2 regions of the Afipia sp. GW821-FHT14H12 genome follow, and region 1 is predicted to be linked to the other one. Evidence: predicted binding sites of a transcription regulator. Region 1 holds the regulator's gene; the other holds the start of a gene.
What was found. Region 1 encodes HrcA, which represses chaperone genes, less so after heat shock. Its sites were predicted from a motif close to GTTAGCACTCNCNNNNNGNGAGTGCTAAC; they were not measured.
Positions count from the first base shown of each region.

Region 2: AC1RNA_RS01005 (co-chaperone GroES) is a predicted target of HrcA. The motif match lies at 2,865-2,893, and genes of this name have one in related genera.

Region 1 is NZ_JBXAOZ010000001.1:830,851-838,011, forward strand. Features, by position in the region: gene dnaK (molecular chaperone DnaK) at 1-1,191, opposite strand, end outside; gene AC1RNA_RS04120 (hypothetical protein) at 1,491-2,444, shown strand; gene grpE (nucleotide exchange factor GrpE) at 2,462-3,061, opposite strand; gene hrcA (heat-inducible transcriptional repressor HrcA) at 3,150-4,241, opposite strand; gene rph (ribonuclease PH) at 4,445-5,161, shown strand; gene rdgB (RdgB/HAM1 family non-canonical purine NTP pyrophosphatase) at 5,161-5,799, shown strand; gene hemW (radical SAM family heme chaperone HemW) at 5,789-6,946, shown strand; gene AC1RNA_RS04150 (penicillin-binding protein activator) at 6,956-7,161, opposite strand, start outside.
Region 2 is NZ_JBXAOZ010000001.1:194,039-201,199, reverse strand. Features, by position in the region: gene AC1RNA_RS01015 (hypothetical protein) at 1-556, opposite strand, end outside; gene groL (chaperonin GroEL) at 796-2,448, opposite strand; gene AC1RNA_RS01005 (co-chaperone GroES) at 2,500-2,796, opposite strand; gene AC1RNA_RS01000 (hypothetical protein) at 3,082-3,582, shown strand; gene AC1RNA_RS00995 (MFS transporter) at 3,641-4,843, shown strand; gene AC1RNA_RS00990 (protein phosphatase CheZ) at 4,900-5,667, opposite strand; gene AC1RNA_RS00985 (L,D-transpeptidase) at 5,964-6,719, shown strand; gene AC1RNA_RS00980 (DUF2076 domain-containing protein) at 6,796-7,161, opposite strand, start outside.

The DNA.
Region 1 (7,161 bases):
TTCGATGCCGAGCGAAAGCGGGGTCACGTCGAGCAGCAGCACGTCCTTGACGTCGCCCTGCAGCACGCCTGCCTGAATGGCCGCGCCGATGGCGACGACTTCATCCGGGTTGACGCCCTTGTGCGGCTCCTTGCCGAAGAACTGCTTCACGATCTCCTGGATCTTCGGCATGCGGGTCATGCCGCCGACCAGAACCACCTCGCCGACTTCGCCAGCCGAAAGACCGGCATCCTTCAGCGCCTTGCGACAGGGTTCGATCGTCTTCTGCACGAGATCGTCGACCAGCGCCTCGAACTTGGCGCGGGTGAGCTTCATGGTCAGATGCTTCGGGCCGGTCGCATCCGCCGTGATGAACGGCAGGTTAACTTCGGTCTGCGTCGTCGAGGACAGCTCGATCTTGGCTTTTTCCGCAGCTTCCTTCAGGCGCTGCAGAGCGAGCTTGTCGTTGCGCAGGTTGATACCCTGCTCCTTCTGGAATTCGTCGGCGAGATAGCCGACGAGGCGCATGTCGAAATCTTCGCCGCCGAGGAAGGTGTCGCCGTTGGTCGACTTCACCTCAAACACGCCGTCGCCGATCTCAAGGATCGACACGTCGAACGTGCCGCCGCCGAGGTCGTACACCGCGATGGTGCCCTGCTTCGACTTGTCGAGGCCGTAGGCGAGCGCTGCAGCGGTCGGCTCGTTGATGATGCGCAGCACTTCGAGGCCGGCGATCTTGCCGGCGTCCTTGGTGGCCTGACGCTGGGCATCGTTGAAATATGCGGGAACAGTGATGACCGCCTGATCGACCTTCTGGCCGAGATGGGCTTCAGCGGTCTCTTTCATCTTCTGAAGGATGAAAGCGGAAACCTGCGAAGGCGAGTAGGTCTGGCCCGAAGCCTCGACCCAGGCGTCGCCGTTCGATGCCTTCATGATCTTGTAGGGGACGAGCTTCTTGTCCTTTTCGACGGTCGGATCGTCGTAGCGGCGGCCGATCAGGCGCTTCACGGCGAAAATCGTATTTTCCGGATTGGTGACGGCCTGGCGCTTGGCCGGCTGACCGACGAGGCGCTCGCCGTCATTGGTGAAGGCGACGATGGACGGGGTCGTCCGCATGCCTTCCGCGTTCTCGATAACTTTCGGCGATTTGCCATCCATGACGGCAACGCACGAATTGGTGGTGCCGAGATCGATCCCAATGACCTTTCCCATTGTCCCTCTATCCTTCTTTTGCGGCGGATTGGCCGGGCCCTGACGGCGCACCGCACCCAACCCCCTGAGAATCCAAGCGCGCCGCTCTGCGACGCTCCGCCTCATATAGGAGGGGCGGTAGGGGCCGCAAGGACCGAAGGGGGTGAAAGCCGTTATTCGGCGGCATTTGTTTTCACCGGTTAACATCCCGGAGAGGCCATTCCGGGAACGGCGCGCCGGGCCTGTCGGCGCATCCTGGAAGCTGCTATCGAACCCCCCATCCATCGATCCGCCTCAATCGCGCGTCAGGGAGCTTAGCGATGATGACCCTTTCCATGACCCTCCGCCGGGCGGTGCTGGCGCTCCCTGCTCTCCTCGTTCTGGCCCTCCCCGCGCGCGCCGCCGAAGCCGTTTTCCCGGCGGGAGTCCGCGTCGGCCTCGTGCCGCTGGAGGGACTTGCGGCCTCGACCCAGTTTTCCGGCTTCATCAGCTCCGACCAGAAGGTGCGGGTCGGCCTATCGGAAATCCCGGAGGCCGCGTTCACGGCCGTCGAGACCGCGCTGAAGAACAACTCCACGCCGGCGGGCTCACCAAAGCCGCAAGCCTTCTCCACCACCGCGCGGCAGGGTTATCTGCTGACTGAAACCGGCAAGGACGGCGACACCGAGGTGTCGAACTACACGCTGCTGCTGCCAGGCAACAAATTCACCGGCTACGTCATCGTGCAGGTGCGCGGCGACGCGGGCGACGCCTATTCCGAGGCCAATATCCGCAAGATGCTCGCGAGCACGGTGACGCGCGCCGAAATTCCGGTCGAGGAGCAACTGTCCCAGCTCAACTTCAAGCTCGGCGATCTCGCGGGCTTCAAGCATGTGCGCACCATCGCACCGCGCTCGGCGGTGCTGCTCAGCGATGGCGGCGACGATGCCAAGCTCGACAGCTCCGCCTACATTATGGTCGGCATCATGCAGGGTGGACCCACTCAGGTGGAAGATCGCGGCCGCTTCGCGCGCGATCTCGCCGCCAACATCGCGGGCCTGCGCGACGTCAAGATGACCAACAACGAGCCGCTGCGGATCGACGGCAGCCCCGGCTTCGAGACTCGCATCGAAGGGGTCACCGGCAAGAATAACACGCCGGTGCGGGTGGTGCAGTGGCTGCGCTTCGGCTCAGGCTCCGCGACTCTGCGCATTGTCGCCAGCGCCCCGCAGTCCGAGTGGTCGGAGGCGTTCACGCGCTTCCGCACCGTCCGCGACGGCATCAGCGCAAAGTAAGAGTCGGAACGCTTCGATCAGTTGGCGGGTTTGGGCTCGGCCTTAGAGACCCCGACCAGTGCCGGACGGAGCATCCGGTCGCCGATCATGTAGCCGGTCTGGATCACCTGCACGACGGTGCCGGGCGCAACCGAATTATCCGGAACCTCGTACATCGCCTGATGCACATTCGGATCGAACTTCTCGCCCATCGGATCGAACTTCTTGACGCCGTTCTTCTCGAGCGAACGATGCAGCGAGCGCTCGGTCAACTCGACGCCTTCGATCAGCGCCGTAAGGCCTGCATCCGCCGTGGCACGCGCTTCCGCAGGCACCGCGTCGAGCGCGCGCTGCAGATTGTCGGCGATTTCCAGAATATCGCGCGCGAAACCGGCGATGCCGTAGGCGCGCGCGTCCGCGACCTCGCGCTGGGTGCGCTTGCGCAGATTCTCCATCTCCGCCAGCGTGCGGAGCATCTTGTCCTTGGCTTCAGCGGCTTCCTTGACGAGCGCCTCGGAGGGCGTCTCCTCCGGGTCGTCGGGCATGATGTACGGCTTGGAGACGCGCGGTTCGCCGGGCTTGCTGCCCGCGTTCTCCGCCGCTTCAGAAAATTCCTTCCGGCCGTCGTTATCGGTCATCACGCTTCCACTGTCTGATTAAGGGTGTACGGCTGGCATATCGTCGTTTGGCCGCCAAAAATCAAGCGCGGACGCCCGCCCAAAATACCTATTTGCCGAGCATCTGGCTGACGATGCGCGCCGCATAATCCACCATCGGGATGACGCGCGCGTAGTTCAGCCGCGTCGGGCCGATCACGCCGAGCACGCCGACGATGCGGCCGGAACTGTCGCGATAGGGCGCGGTGATGGTCGAGGAGCCCGACAGCGAAAACAGCTTGTTTTCCGAGCCGATGAAAATCCGCACGCCGTCGCCGCGTTCCGCAAGGCCGAGCAGGTCGGCGACGCCCTTCTTGGTCTCCAGGTCGTCGAACAACAGCCGTACCCGCTCCAGATCCTCCATGGCGTGAAGGTCTTCGAGCAGATTGGCATGGCCGCGCACGATCAAACGGCGCTCGTCGTTTGAGCCGCCCGACCATGATGCGACGCCGGCGGAAATGATCTTCTGCGTGAGCTGATCTAGCTCGTTGCGGCTCTGCGCCAATGCCGCTTCCAGATCGGCGCGCGCCTCGCTCAATGTGCGGCCACGGATGCGGGCGTTGAGGAAGTTCGAGGCTTCCACCAGCGCCGAGGACGGCACGCCCGGCGGCAACGCGAGAATACGGTTTTCGATCTGGCCGTCTTCGGCGACCAGCACGACGAGCGCCTGCTCGGGCTCCAGCCGCACGAACTCGATATGTTTGAGCCGCGTGTTCGATTTGCCCGTCAGCACCACGGCGGCGGCGCGCGTGAGGCCCGACAGGCGCGTCATCGCATCGCTCAGCGTGGCTTCGATCGATTGCTGCTTGCCGATGGCGGCCAACTGCGCCTGGATCGATTGCCGCTCGTCCTCGGTCAGGTCGCCGACCTGCATCAGCGCATCGACGAAAAAGCGTAACCCAAGCTCGGTCGGCAGCCGTCCTGCGGACGTATGCGGCGCGTAAATCAGGCCGAGATGTTCGAGGTCCGCCATCACGTTGCGCACGGAAGCAGGCGACAGCGGGACCGAGATCATTCGCGAGATGTTGCGCGAACCGACCGGCTCGCCGGTGGCGAGATAATTCTCGACAATTTGCCGAAAAATATCGCGGGAACGCTCGTTGAGCTGGGACAGCGCCGCGCTCGGGGTAATCAGCGAGCCTTTCGGATCGTGGTGAGACAACCTTTGCTCCTGTGGAGACATCAATCCAAGAACTTATCAGTTCAAGGCTTAATGTGTTCCCGCCGCGCGCGGCTGACAAGCACCTTGCACCCCCCCTTGCACCGCCTGTTCGGCCTTGCCGCGCGCGGCGGGCGCCCCTAAAAGCAGCCCAAGATCGTTCTTAAGATCATTCACAAGATCATTTCCTGCTTTTGGAGAAAAACATGCGTCCCAGCGGCCGCGCGCCCGACGAACTGCGCCCCGTCTCACTCGAGCGCGGCGTGGTAAAATACGCCGAAGGTTCCTGCATGGTGAAATTCGGCGACACCCATGTGCTCGTCACCGCGACGCTGGAGGAGCGGCTGCCGCCATGGCTCAAGGGCCAGGGCCGAGGCTGGGTCACCGCCGAATACGGCATGCTGCCGCGCGCCACCCATGACCGGGTCCGCCGCGAGGCTTCGGCCGGCAAGCAGAGCGGGCGCACCGTGGAAATCCAGCGCCTGATCGGCCGCTCGCTGCGCACCACCGTCGATCTCGTCGCCCTTGGCGAACGCCAGATCACCGTCGACTGCGACGTGATCCAGGCCGATGGCGGCACCCGCACCGCGTCCATCACCGGCGCATGGGTCGCGCTCGCCGACTGCCTGCAATGGATGAAGGCGCGCAACATGCTCAAGAACGACAATGTGCTGCGTGACAACGTCGCCGCGATCTCGTGCGGCATTCACAACGGCACCCCGGTGCTCGACCTTGACTATGCCGAGGATTCGGAAGCCGAGACGGACGCGAATTTCGTCATGACCGGTGACGGCCGCCTCGTCGAGGTGCAGGGCACTGCGGAGCGCACGCCGTTCTCGCAGGATGAATTCCTCAAACTGATGGCGCTGGCGCAAAGCGGCGTCGGCCGTCTCGTGGAATTGCAGAAGATCGCGATGGCGTAATGCCCAATCACCGCCACATCACCGGCCGCCTCGTCATCGCCACCCACAATTCCGGCAAGCTCGCCGAGATGCGCGAACTGCTCGCGCCTTACGGCATCGAGGCCGTATCGGCAGGCGAATTGAATCTGCCCGAGCCGGAAGAAACCGGCACCACGTTTGCCGCCAATGCGCGCATCAAGGCGGAAGCTGCGGCGAACGCAACCGGCCTGCCAGCCTTTGCCGACGATTCCGGCCTGTGCGTCGATGCGCTCGACAGCCAGCCGGGAATCTATTCGGCGCGCTGGGCGGGACCATCGAAGGATTTCATGGCGGCGATGGCGCAGATCGAGCGGCTGTTGCAGGAGCGCGGCGCGACCGCCCCGGCGCAGCGCAAGGCGCATTTCGTCTCCGCGCTGTGCGTGGCGTGGCCTGACGGGCATCTCGAGGAAGTCGAGGAGCGCGTCAACGGCGCGATGGTCTGGCCGCCGCGCGGCGACGCCGGTTTCGGCTACGATCCAGCCTTCCTCCCGGACGGCCATGGGCGTACCTTCGGCGAGATGACAAGCATCGAGAAGCACGGCCTGCCGCCACTCGGCTTGGGCCTGTCGCATCGCGCGAAGGCCTTCGTGAAGCTTGCGGAGATCTGCCTTGCCCGCTGACGCGCAAAATGCCTTTGGCGTTTATGTGCACTGGCCGTTCTGCCTGTCGAAATGTCCGTATTGCGATTTCAACAGCCACGTCCGCCACACCGCGATCGACGAGGAGCGTTTTGCGCGCGCTTTCGCGCGCGAGATCGCTACCACGGCGGCGCGCACGCCCGGCCGCACGGTAACGTCGATTTTCCTCGGCGGCGGTACGCCGTCGCTGATGAAACCGCAGACGGTCGGCGCGGTGCTCGATGCCATCGGACAGCACTGGAATGTCGATAAGGGCGTCGAGGTCACGCTTGAAGCCAACCCCACCAGCGTCGAGGCGACGCGCTTTGCGGGTTATCGCGCAGCGGGCGTCAACCGCGTTTCGCTTGGCGTGCAGGCGCTCGACGACGCTTCGCTGAAAGCGCTGGGCCGCATGCACAGTGCCCGCGAGGCGCTCGATGCGGTCGCCATCGCGCGCCGTTCGTTCGACCGCTATTCGTTCGACCTGATCTACGCGCGCCCAGACCAGAGCGCGGACGCATGGACGCGCGAACTTAAAGTGGCAATCTCGGAAGCCGCCGAACATCTGTCGCTGTATCAATTGACCATCGAGGAAGGCACGCCGTTCTTCGGCCTGCACCGCGCGGGCAAATTGAAAACACCTGACGAGGACCTCGCGCGCCAACTCTACGACGTGACGCAGGAGGTCTGCGCCGCGCATGGCCTGCCTTCTTACGAGATTTCCAATCACGCGCGGCCCGGCGCGGAGTGCCGCCACAATCTCGTCTACTGGCGGGGCCAGGAATATGCCGGTATCGGCCCCGGCGCGCATGGGCGGCTCGATATCGGCGGCATCCGTCACGCGACCGCAACCGACAAGCGGCCGGAAGCATGGCTCACGCGCGTGGAGGAAGACGGCCACGGCATCGCGACCGAAGATTTGCTCGACAGCGAACAGCGCGCCGATGAATTTCTGCTGATGGGCCTGCGCCTTGCGGAAGGCATCGATCCGAAGCGCTATGCGGCACTCGCCGGACGCCCGCTCGATCCACACCGCATCGCCGCGCTCAAGGAAGACGGCGCCATCGTGATGGACGAGAGCGGGCGACTGCGCGTGACGCAGGACGGCTTTCCTCTGCTCGATGCCGTGGTCGCCGACCTCGCGGCGTAATCCGAAAAATTACGCCCCGAAACTTTTCGGCGAGGCCGACGCAATCTGTCCACCGCTCGCCGCCACGCGCAGCACGGCGAGACCGCGCTCGTTGGTGCCATTGGGACGAAAGCGAAACAGCCCGTCGATGCCGGTGAATCCCGACACATTCGTGAGCACTTCGGCCGAGAAGCGCGGCCCGCCGCCGGAATTCACGCGCGACAGCGCCGCCACCA
Region 2 (7,161 bases), 640 kb from region 1:
TCTCACGCTTGACCCTGAGGGCAAGCGATTGCGGCGACAGCTCGGTGAAGTCCGCCGGGTTCGCGGTGATGCTGTCGTCTGTGTTCTGAGCGGCCTCGAACTCCCGCTGATCGGAATCGGTGTTGTCGGTCGAGGTGACCTCGGACGTCTTGTCGCCGATCGTGATCTTGCCCTGGAAAGTGATGGCCCTGTTCTCGGGCTTGCGCGTCAGGTTGACGGTGACAGGCAGTTTTTCCTCGGTGGTCTGGCCGGTGCCGCTCAGCTTCTGGCCGTCGGCTTTCAGTTCGATGGCGAAGCGATCCTTGTGCTCGGAGCCGATCGAGGCCGAATAGCAGACATCGAGCACGGTCGAGGTGATCTTGCCGCCGTCGTGGATCTCGCGAATGAAGGCATCGACGGGCAAATCGCCGAGAATGTCGCCAAGCCCGGTGAAGTAGCGCACCTCGCCGCCAACAAGCGGGCTTTTCGCGGGCGTCTTGGCCGTCTGCGCCATCGCAAAAGGACACGCGGCAATGCCGAGGATGAGGGCCGAGCAGGCAACGGTCGAAAATCGCATCAGGGGCATCCTGCGTGAAGCGGGGAACGTCCATCGAAACAAGCGGGGCGACCATAGACGCTTATCTGTATGATTTGAACGCCATCTCATTGCCGGAATAGCGTTTTCCTCGTTTCAGCGGTTGAGGGGCGGGTATTATTTGCCGCAAGCGCCGCTGTGCCCGCCGTAAAAGTATCGGCAACAAAAAAGCCGCCCGAAGGCGGCTTTTCGTTTTCTTCGAGAGAAGTGCGGGCGAGAGCTTAGAAGCCCATGCCGCCCATTCCTCCCATGCCGCCCATTCCGCCGCCACCCGGCATCGCCGGCGCGGGTTCCTTGGGCAGTTCGGCAACCATAGCTTCGGTGGTCACCAACAGGCCCGCGACGGATGCAGCGTCCTGAAGCGCGGTGCGCACCACCTTGGCGGGGTCGATGATGCCCTTGGCGACCATGTCGACATACTCTTCGTTCTGGGCGTCGAAGCCGAAGGTCTCGGTCTTGTTCTCGAGAATCTTGCCGACCACGATCGAGCCCTCGACACCGGCGTTCTCCGCGATCTGACGGATCGGGGCTTCCAGCGCCTTCAGCACGATATTGATGCCGGCCTGAACATCGGAGTTGTCATTGTTGATGCGGCCGACCGCCTTCTTGGCGCGCAGCAGCGCGGTGCCGCCGCCCGGCACGATGCCTTCCTGAACGGCCGCGCGGGTTGCGTTGAGTGCGTCCTCAACGCGATCCTTCTTCTCCTTGACCTCGATCTCGGTCGCGCCGCCGACGCGGATCACCGCGACGCCGCCCGCGAGCTTGGCAAGACGCTCCTGCAGCTTCTCGCGGTCGTAGTCCGAGGTGGTCTCCTCGATCTGCGCCTTGATCTGGTTGACGCGGGCCTCGATGTCCGCCTTCTTGCCCGCACCGCCGACGATGGTGGTGTTCTCCTTGTCGATCACCGCCTTCTTGGCGCGGCCGAGCTGCTTGAGCGTGACGTTCTCAAGCTTCATGCCGAGATCTTCGGAAATGAGCTGGCCGCCGGTGAGGATCGCGATGTCCTCGAGCATCGCCTTGCGGCGATCGCCGAAGCCCGGCGCCTTGACGGCCGCGACCTTCAGGCCGCCGCGCAGGCGGTTGACGACGAGGGTGGCGAGTGCCTCTCCCTCAATGTCCTCGGCGACGATCAGGAGCGGCTTGCCCGACTGCACCACGGCTTCCAGCACCGGCAACATCGCCTGCAGGCCGGTGAGCTTCTTCTCGTGCAGCAGGATGTAGGCGTCATCGAGCTCGGCGGTCATCTTCTCGGCATTGGTGACGAAGTAGGGCGAGAGATAGCCGCGATCGAATTTCATGCCTTCGACGATATCGACTTCGGTGTCGAGGGACTTCGCTTCCTCGACGGTGATGACGCCCTCATTGCCGACCTTCTGCATCGCCTTGGCGATCATCGAGCCGATGGTGGAATCGCCGTTGGCCGAAATGGTGCCGACCTGGGCGACTTCGGAGGACGAAGCGACCGGCTTGGCGCGCTTCTCGATGTCCTTGATGACGGCGGCGACGGCGATGTCGATGCCGCGCTTGAGGTCCATCGGGTTCATGCCGGCGGCAACCGACTTCGCGCCTTCGCGCACGATCGCCTGGGCAAGCACGGTGGCGGTGGTGGTGCCGTCGCCGGCGAGGTCATTGGTCTTGGAGGCGACTTCGCGCAGCATCTGTGCGCCCATGTTCTCGAACTTGTCCTCGAGTTCGATTTCCTTGGCGACAGTCACGCCATCCTTGGTGATGCGGGGTGCGCCGAAGCTTTTGTCGATCACGACGTTGCGGCCCTTGGGACCGAGCGTGACCTTCACCGCGTTGGCGAGAATGTCGACGCCGCGCAGCATGCGTTCGCGCGCGTCGCCCGAGAATTTTACGTCCTTGGCAGCCATGAGAAATTACTCCGAATTGAGATGTCTTGAATGATGTCGGGAGAGGCTGCTTCAGCCCAGCACGCCCAGGATGTCGGATTCCTTCATAATCAGGAGGTCTTCGCCATCGAGCTTGACTTCGGTGCCGGACCACTTGCCGAACAGCACGCGGTTGCCGACCTTGAGGTCCATCGGGATCAGCTTGCCGCTCTCGTCGCGTCCGCCCGGACCGACAGCGACTACCTGACCTTCGGAGGGCTTTTCCTTGGCGTTGTCGGGAATGATGATGCCGCCCTTGGTCTTCGCTTCGGCGTCGATGCGCTTGACGACGACGCGGTCGTGCAGCGGACGGAACGTGGTCTTGGCCATGGTGATGGTCCTTCGCGTTGGTTTCAGTTTGGGGATTGATCGGAGCGGACAGGCCGCCCTTGAACGAGACTGGCAGTCCCATTTTGGGAGTGCTAACGGTGTTGCCGTGGGGAAATATGGGCTGGCGCTTTTCCTGTCAAGCAAACGCCGCTGGCTTAAGACCTTGGTGAGGTCATTATATGATGCTCGAAGGCCATCATCCGCGTTCGAACAACAGGCTTTGAGAGAACGCCGCCGCTTGCCAGGCTGGCAAACGTGGTTCATGAAGTCTGTCGAGGAGAATCTATGGTCAGTCTGCGCACCGCTTCGAAATTAGCGATGATTTCGCTTCTTGCCGCTGGTATCGGCGGTTGCAGCACTTTCAACCTCAATGGCAACAATACGCCGGTCGCCCAGGAGCCGGCAGTGGAGCCGGAGATTCCCGCCACCATCCGTGCCGATGAGCTGGTTGGCCGCTGGGGCCTTGCCGCCTATCACAAGCCGGAAGACCGTGTACGTACCGAGAATGCGGCGCGCGGACAGTGCAAGCAGCCTTACGTGATCGGCAAGGGGCCGACCGGAGGCGTCATCATGCATCTGGCCGACGAGGCGACCCCGCAGGAGCTGCGGGTCAAGGGCAGCCGGAGCGGCAAGAACTACATTGGGCCCGCAGGCCCGCCAGGTGGTCCGCAGGATCGCGAGATTGTCTCCTTCGATGGCCGTGTGCTGACCACGCGCTTCATCGATCCGGATGCTGCGACGCGATACGGCACCATGGTCTATGTGCGCTGCGCGCCGCGCGCATAGAAAAGCTGCGCGGGCTGCTCTTCTTTAATCCGCGAATCCTGACATTAATGCCGGTGATATGAACCCTTTTGCCGGACCGGCCGCGCTGATCGCAGGGCCTCATCGCGCGGTGGCGGTGCTGTGCGTTACCCAGATTCTGGGCTGGGGCGCGCTGTTCTATCCCCCCGCTCTCACCATGACCTATATCGCGGATGCCCACGGCTGGTCGCTGCCGCTGGCACTGTCCGGGTTTTCCGTCGCGCTCGGCACATCCGGCCTGTGCGCGCCCTATGCCTGCGGCCTGATCGACAAGCGCGGCGGTAATCTGGTGATGTCCGCCGGCGCGCTGATCGGAGCCGCCGGATTGCTGCTGCTGCCGCTGGCGCCCAATTACCCGATCTACCTGCTGGCCTGGATCCTGATCGGGATCGCCATCGCATCCTGCCTTTACGATCCCGCCTTCACCACGCTCACGCGAATCTATGGCATGGCCTCTCGCGGGCCGATCACGGTCGTGACCTTTTCCGGCGGGTTGGCCTCCACCGTCGGCTGGCCGCTGATGCATTTCCTGATCGAACATTTCGGCTGGGAGAGCGTGTTCTTCACCTGGGCCGGGGTGCTCGCATTCCTGATCGCGCCGCTGCACTGGTTTGTGCTTCCGAGGCGTAAGGCACAGGTGACGGCACCGGCCGTGGCGGCCGATGAGCCGGTTGCGAAGAAGCGATTTGTCCAGCCGCACGGCTGGCCTTTCATTCTGATGGCGGCGGGTTTCGCGGGCCATGCCTTCGCGCTGTCAGGCACAACGACACACCTTTTGCCGATTCTGCAGCGTGGCGGAATCGATCCCGGGCTTGCCGTCACGATCGGCGCGATGTTCGGCCCCGCCCAGATCGTGACGCGCTTTGCGGATTTCGCCAGCAAGGGGCGGCTGCATCCGGTCTGGGTGGCGCGCATCTCGATGGGCACCATGGCGGTCGCTTTCGCGATCCTGTCGTTTGCCGGCATCGAGACGTTGCATGCCATGATTTTCGCGATTTTGTTTGGCGCGGCAAACGGCGTGATGACGATCGCGCGCGGAGCATTGCCGCTCGCGACATTCGGTCCGATGGGATATGGCCGCGTGGTCGGGCGAATTTCACGGCCGGGCCAGATCATGCAGGCGCTTGCGCCGTTCATTCTGGCCTTCGTGATCGACCGCTGGTCGGATCAGGCGGCGCTCGACATCATGATCGGGACGATTGCGCTGGCGCTGCTTTGCTTTTCCATGTTGCGGCGGGTGTGAGGCAAAACAAAAACGCCCCCGCGAAGCGGGGGCGTTGAGAATGGGTTGGCGGCTTTTTAGTTGAACAGCGCGTCGATATCGTTCTGCGAGGCGTGGCCCTCGTCGCCGTCGAGCTTCGGCCCGTTGAGCAACTTGGCATCGCCTTCGCGGGTGTCGAGAATGGCCGGTGCATGCGCCTTGATGGCATCGACGCCACCCCAGATCTCCATCATGACGTTGATGTGATGCTCGATGAATTTCATCGTGTTCATCACCTTGCTGATGCGCTGGCCGGTGAGGTCCTGGAAGTTGCAGGCCTCGAAGATGCTAATGACGCGCTCGGAGATGTCGGCGACCATGCGCTCCTGCTGATCGGCCGAAGTGCCCTTGGCGAGCGCGGAGGCCGCCTGGTCGATGGCTTCCGCCGCCGCAAGGATCTGATCGGTGGCTTCTTCGGTGCCGCCGACGATGGCGCCGAGTTCGCCCGTGACCTTGGACATCTCGTCGCCGCTGAAGCTCGTGCCGTGCAGCACGGCGATTTCTTCCTTGGTGCGGTTGATCGCCTCGTGAATGAGGTCGAGTTCGACCTTCAGCTTCTCGCACTGGGCGATCTGCGCGCGATAGGATTCGAGCGCTGCCTTGGCGTTGGCTTCTTCCTGCGCGAAGTTGGTGGTGTCTTCGGTCTTGGCGCGGGAGCCCAAGGTGATCCGGCCCATTTGTTCGCGGATAACACGCAGCTCCGTCATGATGCGCTCATGCATCTGATCGGACCCTGCTTCGTTCAATTCCGGCATGGCGCCGAACTGCAATTCTTCGATGCGGAAACGCTTACGCTGAGCAGTCATTGGAATTCTTCCCCAACCTCAATGCGCAAGTGTGTAGCGGGCCGCTATTTAACGCCCGGTTCATGGGTATCTTTGTGCCTCGGAAAATATTCTGAACATGCTCAACGGCAATTAACCATGGTGCCGCGTCTTTCATTAAAAATAAACGCTGTTGGAAGGAACGCGGGTGGCCGCGCAATGTGGTGAATCGAAACGCAGCTTTCGTTTACCAAAACTTCCGCGATTGCGCCGTTACATCGGAACGCGCGGCGTCGTGTCGCCCGCATGATCCGTGACGAACAGTACAGAGTACGTCCATGTCCGCAAAAATCCGCCTCGCGCTCGTTGCCGGCGCATGCCTGATCGGCATGAGCTATCCCGCGTTCGCCCAGAATGCCGATTCCCAAGTCTACTATACGTCGCAGGCCGGCTACGCTCCGCAGCCGCAGCCGCAGCGTGTCGCATACCAGCAGCCTGCCAACAATATGGGTGGCGGCTTCATCCAGTTTCTGTTCGGTGGCGGCGAGCAGGCCGCGCCTGTGTACCGGCAGATGCCCGAAGATCAGTACGACCCGCGCCAGCGCGGCTATCAGCAGGAACGTGCGGTGGAGGCGGCGCAGCCCGGCTTCGATCCGCGCTATGAAAAGCAGGTGGTCGACTACAACGGCAAGGAAGCACCCGGCACGCTCGTGATCGATACGCCGAACAAGTTTCTCTATCTGGTGCAGGACAACGGCCGGGCGCTGCGTTACGGCGTTGGCGTCGGCAAGCCGGGCTTCATGTGGTCCGGCGTGAAGACGATCTCCGCCAAGCGCGAGTGGCCGGATTGGACGCCGCCTGCGGAAATGCTCAAGCGCCGTCCCGATCTGCCGCGCCACATGGAAGGCGGGCCGGAAAACCCGCTCGGCGCCCGCGCGATGTATCTCGGCTCTTCGCTGTATCGTATCCATGGCTCCAACGAGCCGTGGACGATCGGCACCAACGTCTCATCGGGCTGCATCCGCATGCGCAACGAGGATGTCATCGATCTCTACGGCCGCGTCAAGGTCGGCACGCGCGTCGTCGTGCTCTGATCGATTTCGCTCATAAATTGAAAACGGCCGCTGTCGCAGCGGCCGTTTTTATTTGGGGGTACGTGACGCTTAAGAGTTACGCGAAATCGCTGTCGTCGGAACCGAAGTCGCCGTCGTCGAAATCGCCGTCATCATCGTCCTGATCTTGGTCCTGATCCTGATCGTCATCGCGGTCCTGCTGGGCATCCTGCGCTTGGTCGGCAAAACTCTGGCGGCGATCCTCGATCCCACCACTGTTACTTTTGCCGATGTCGTTGATGCCGGCGTCGCGCGCGAGGGAGTCATTGTTATTGCCGCCGCCGCCCCACGGACTCGCGGAGCTGCCGCCGAAGCTCTGCTGCTGTCCGCCGCCGAGTCCGCCAAGGCCACGCAAGCTGTTCATCAGGATCGAGCCGCCGATCATACCGGCTGCCGCCGCAGCCGCCGTGCCGAGAAACGACGA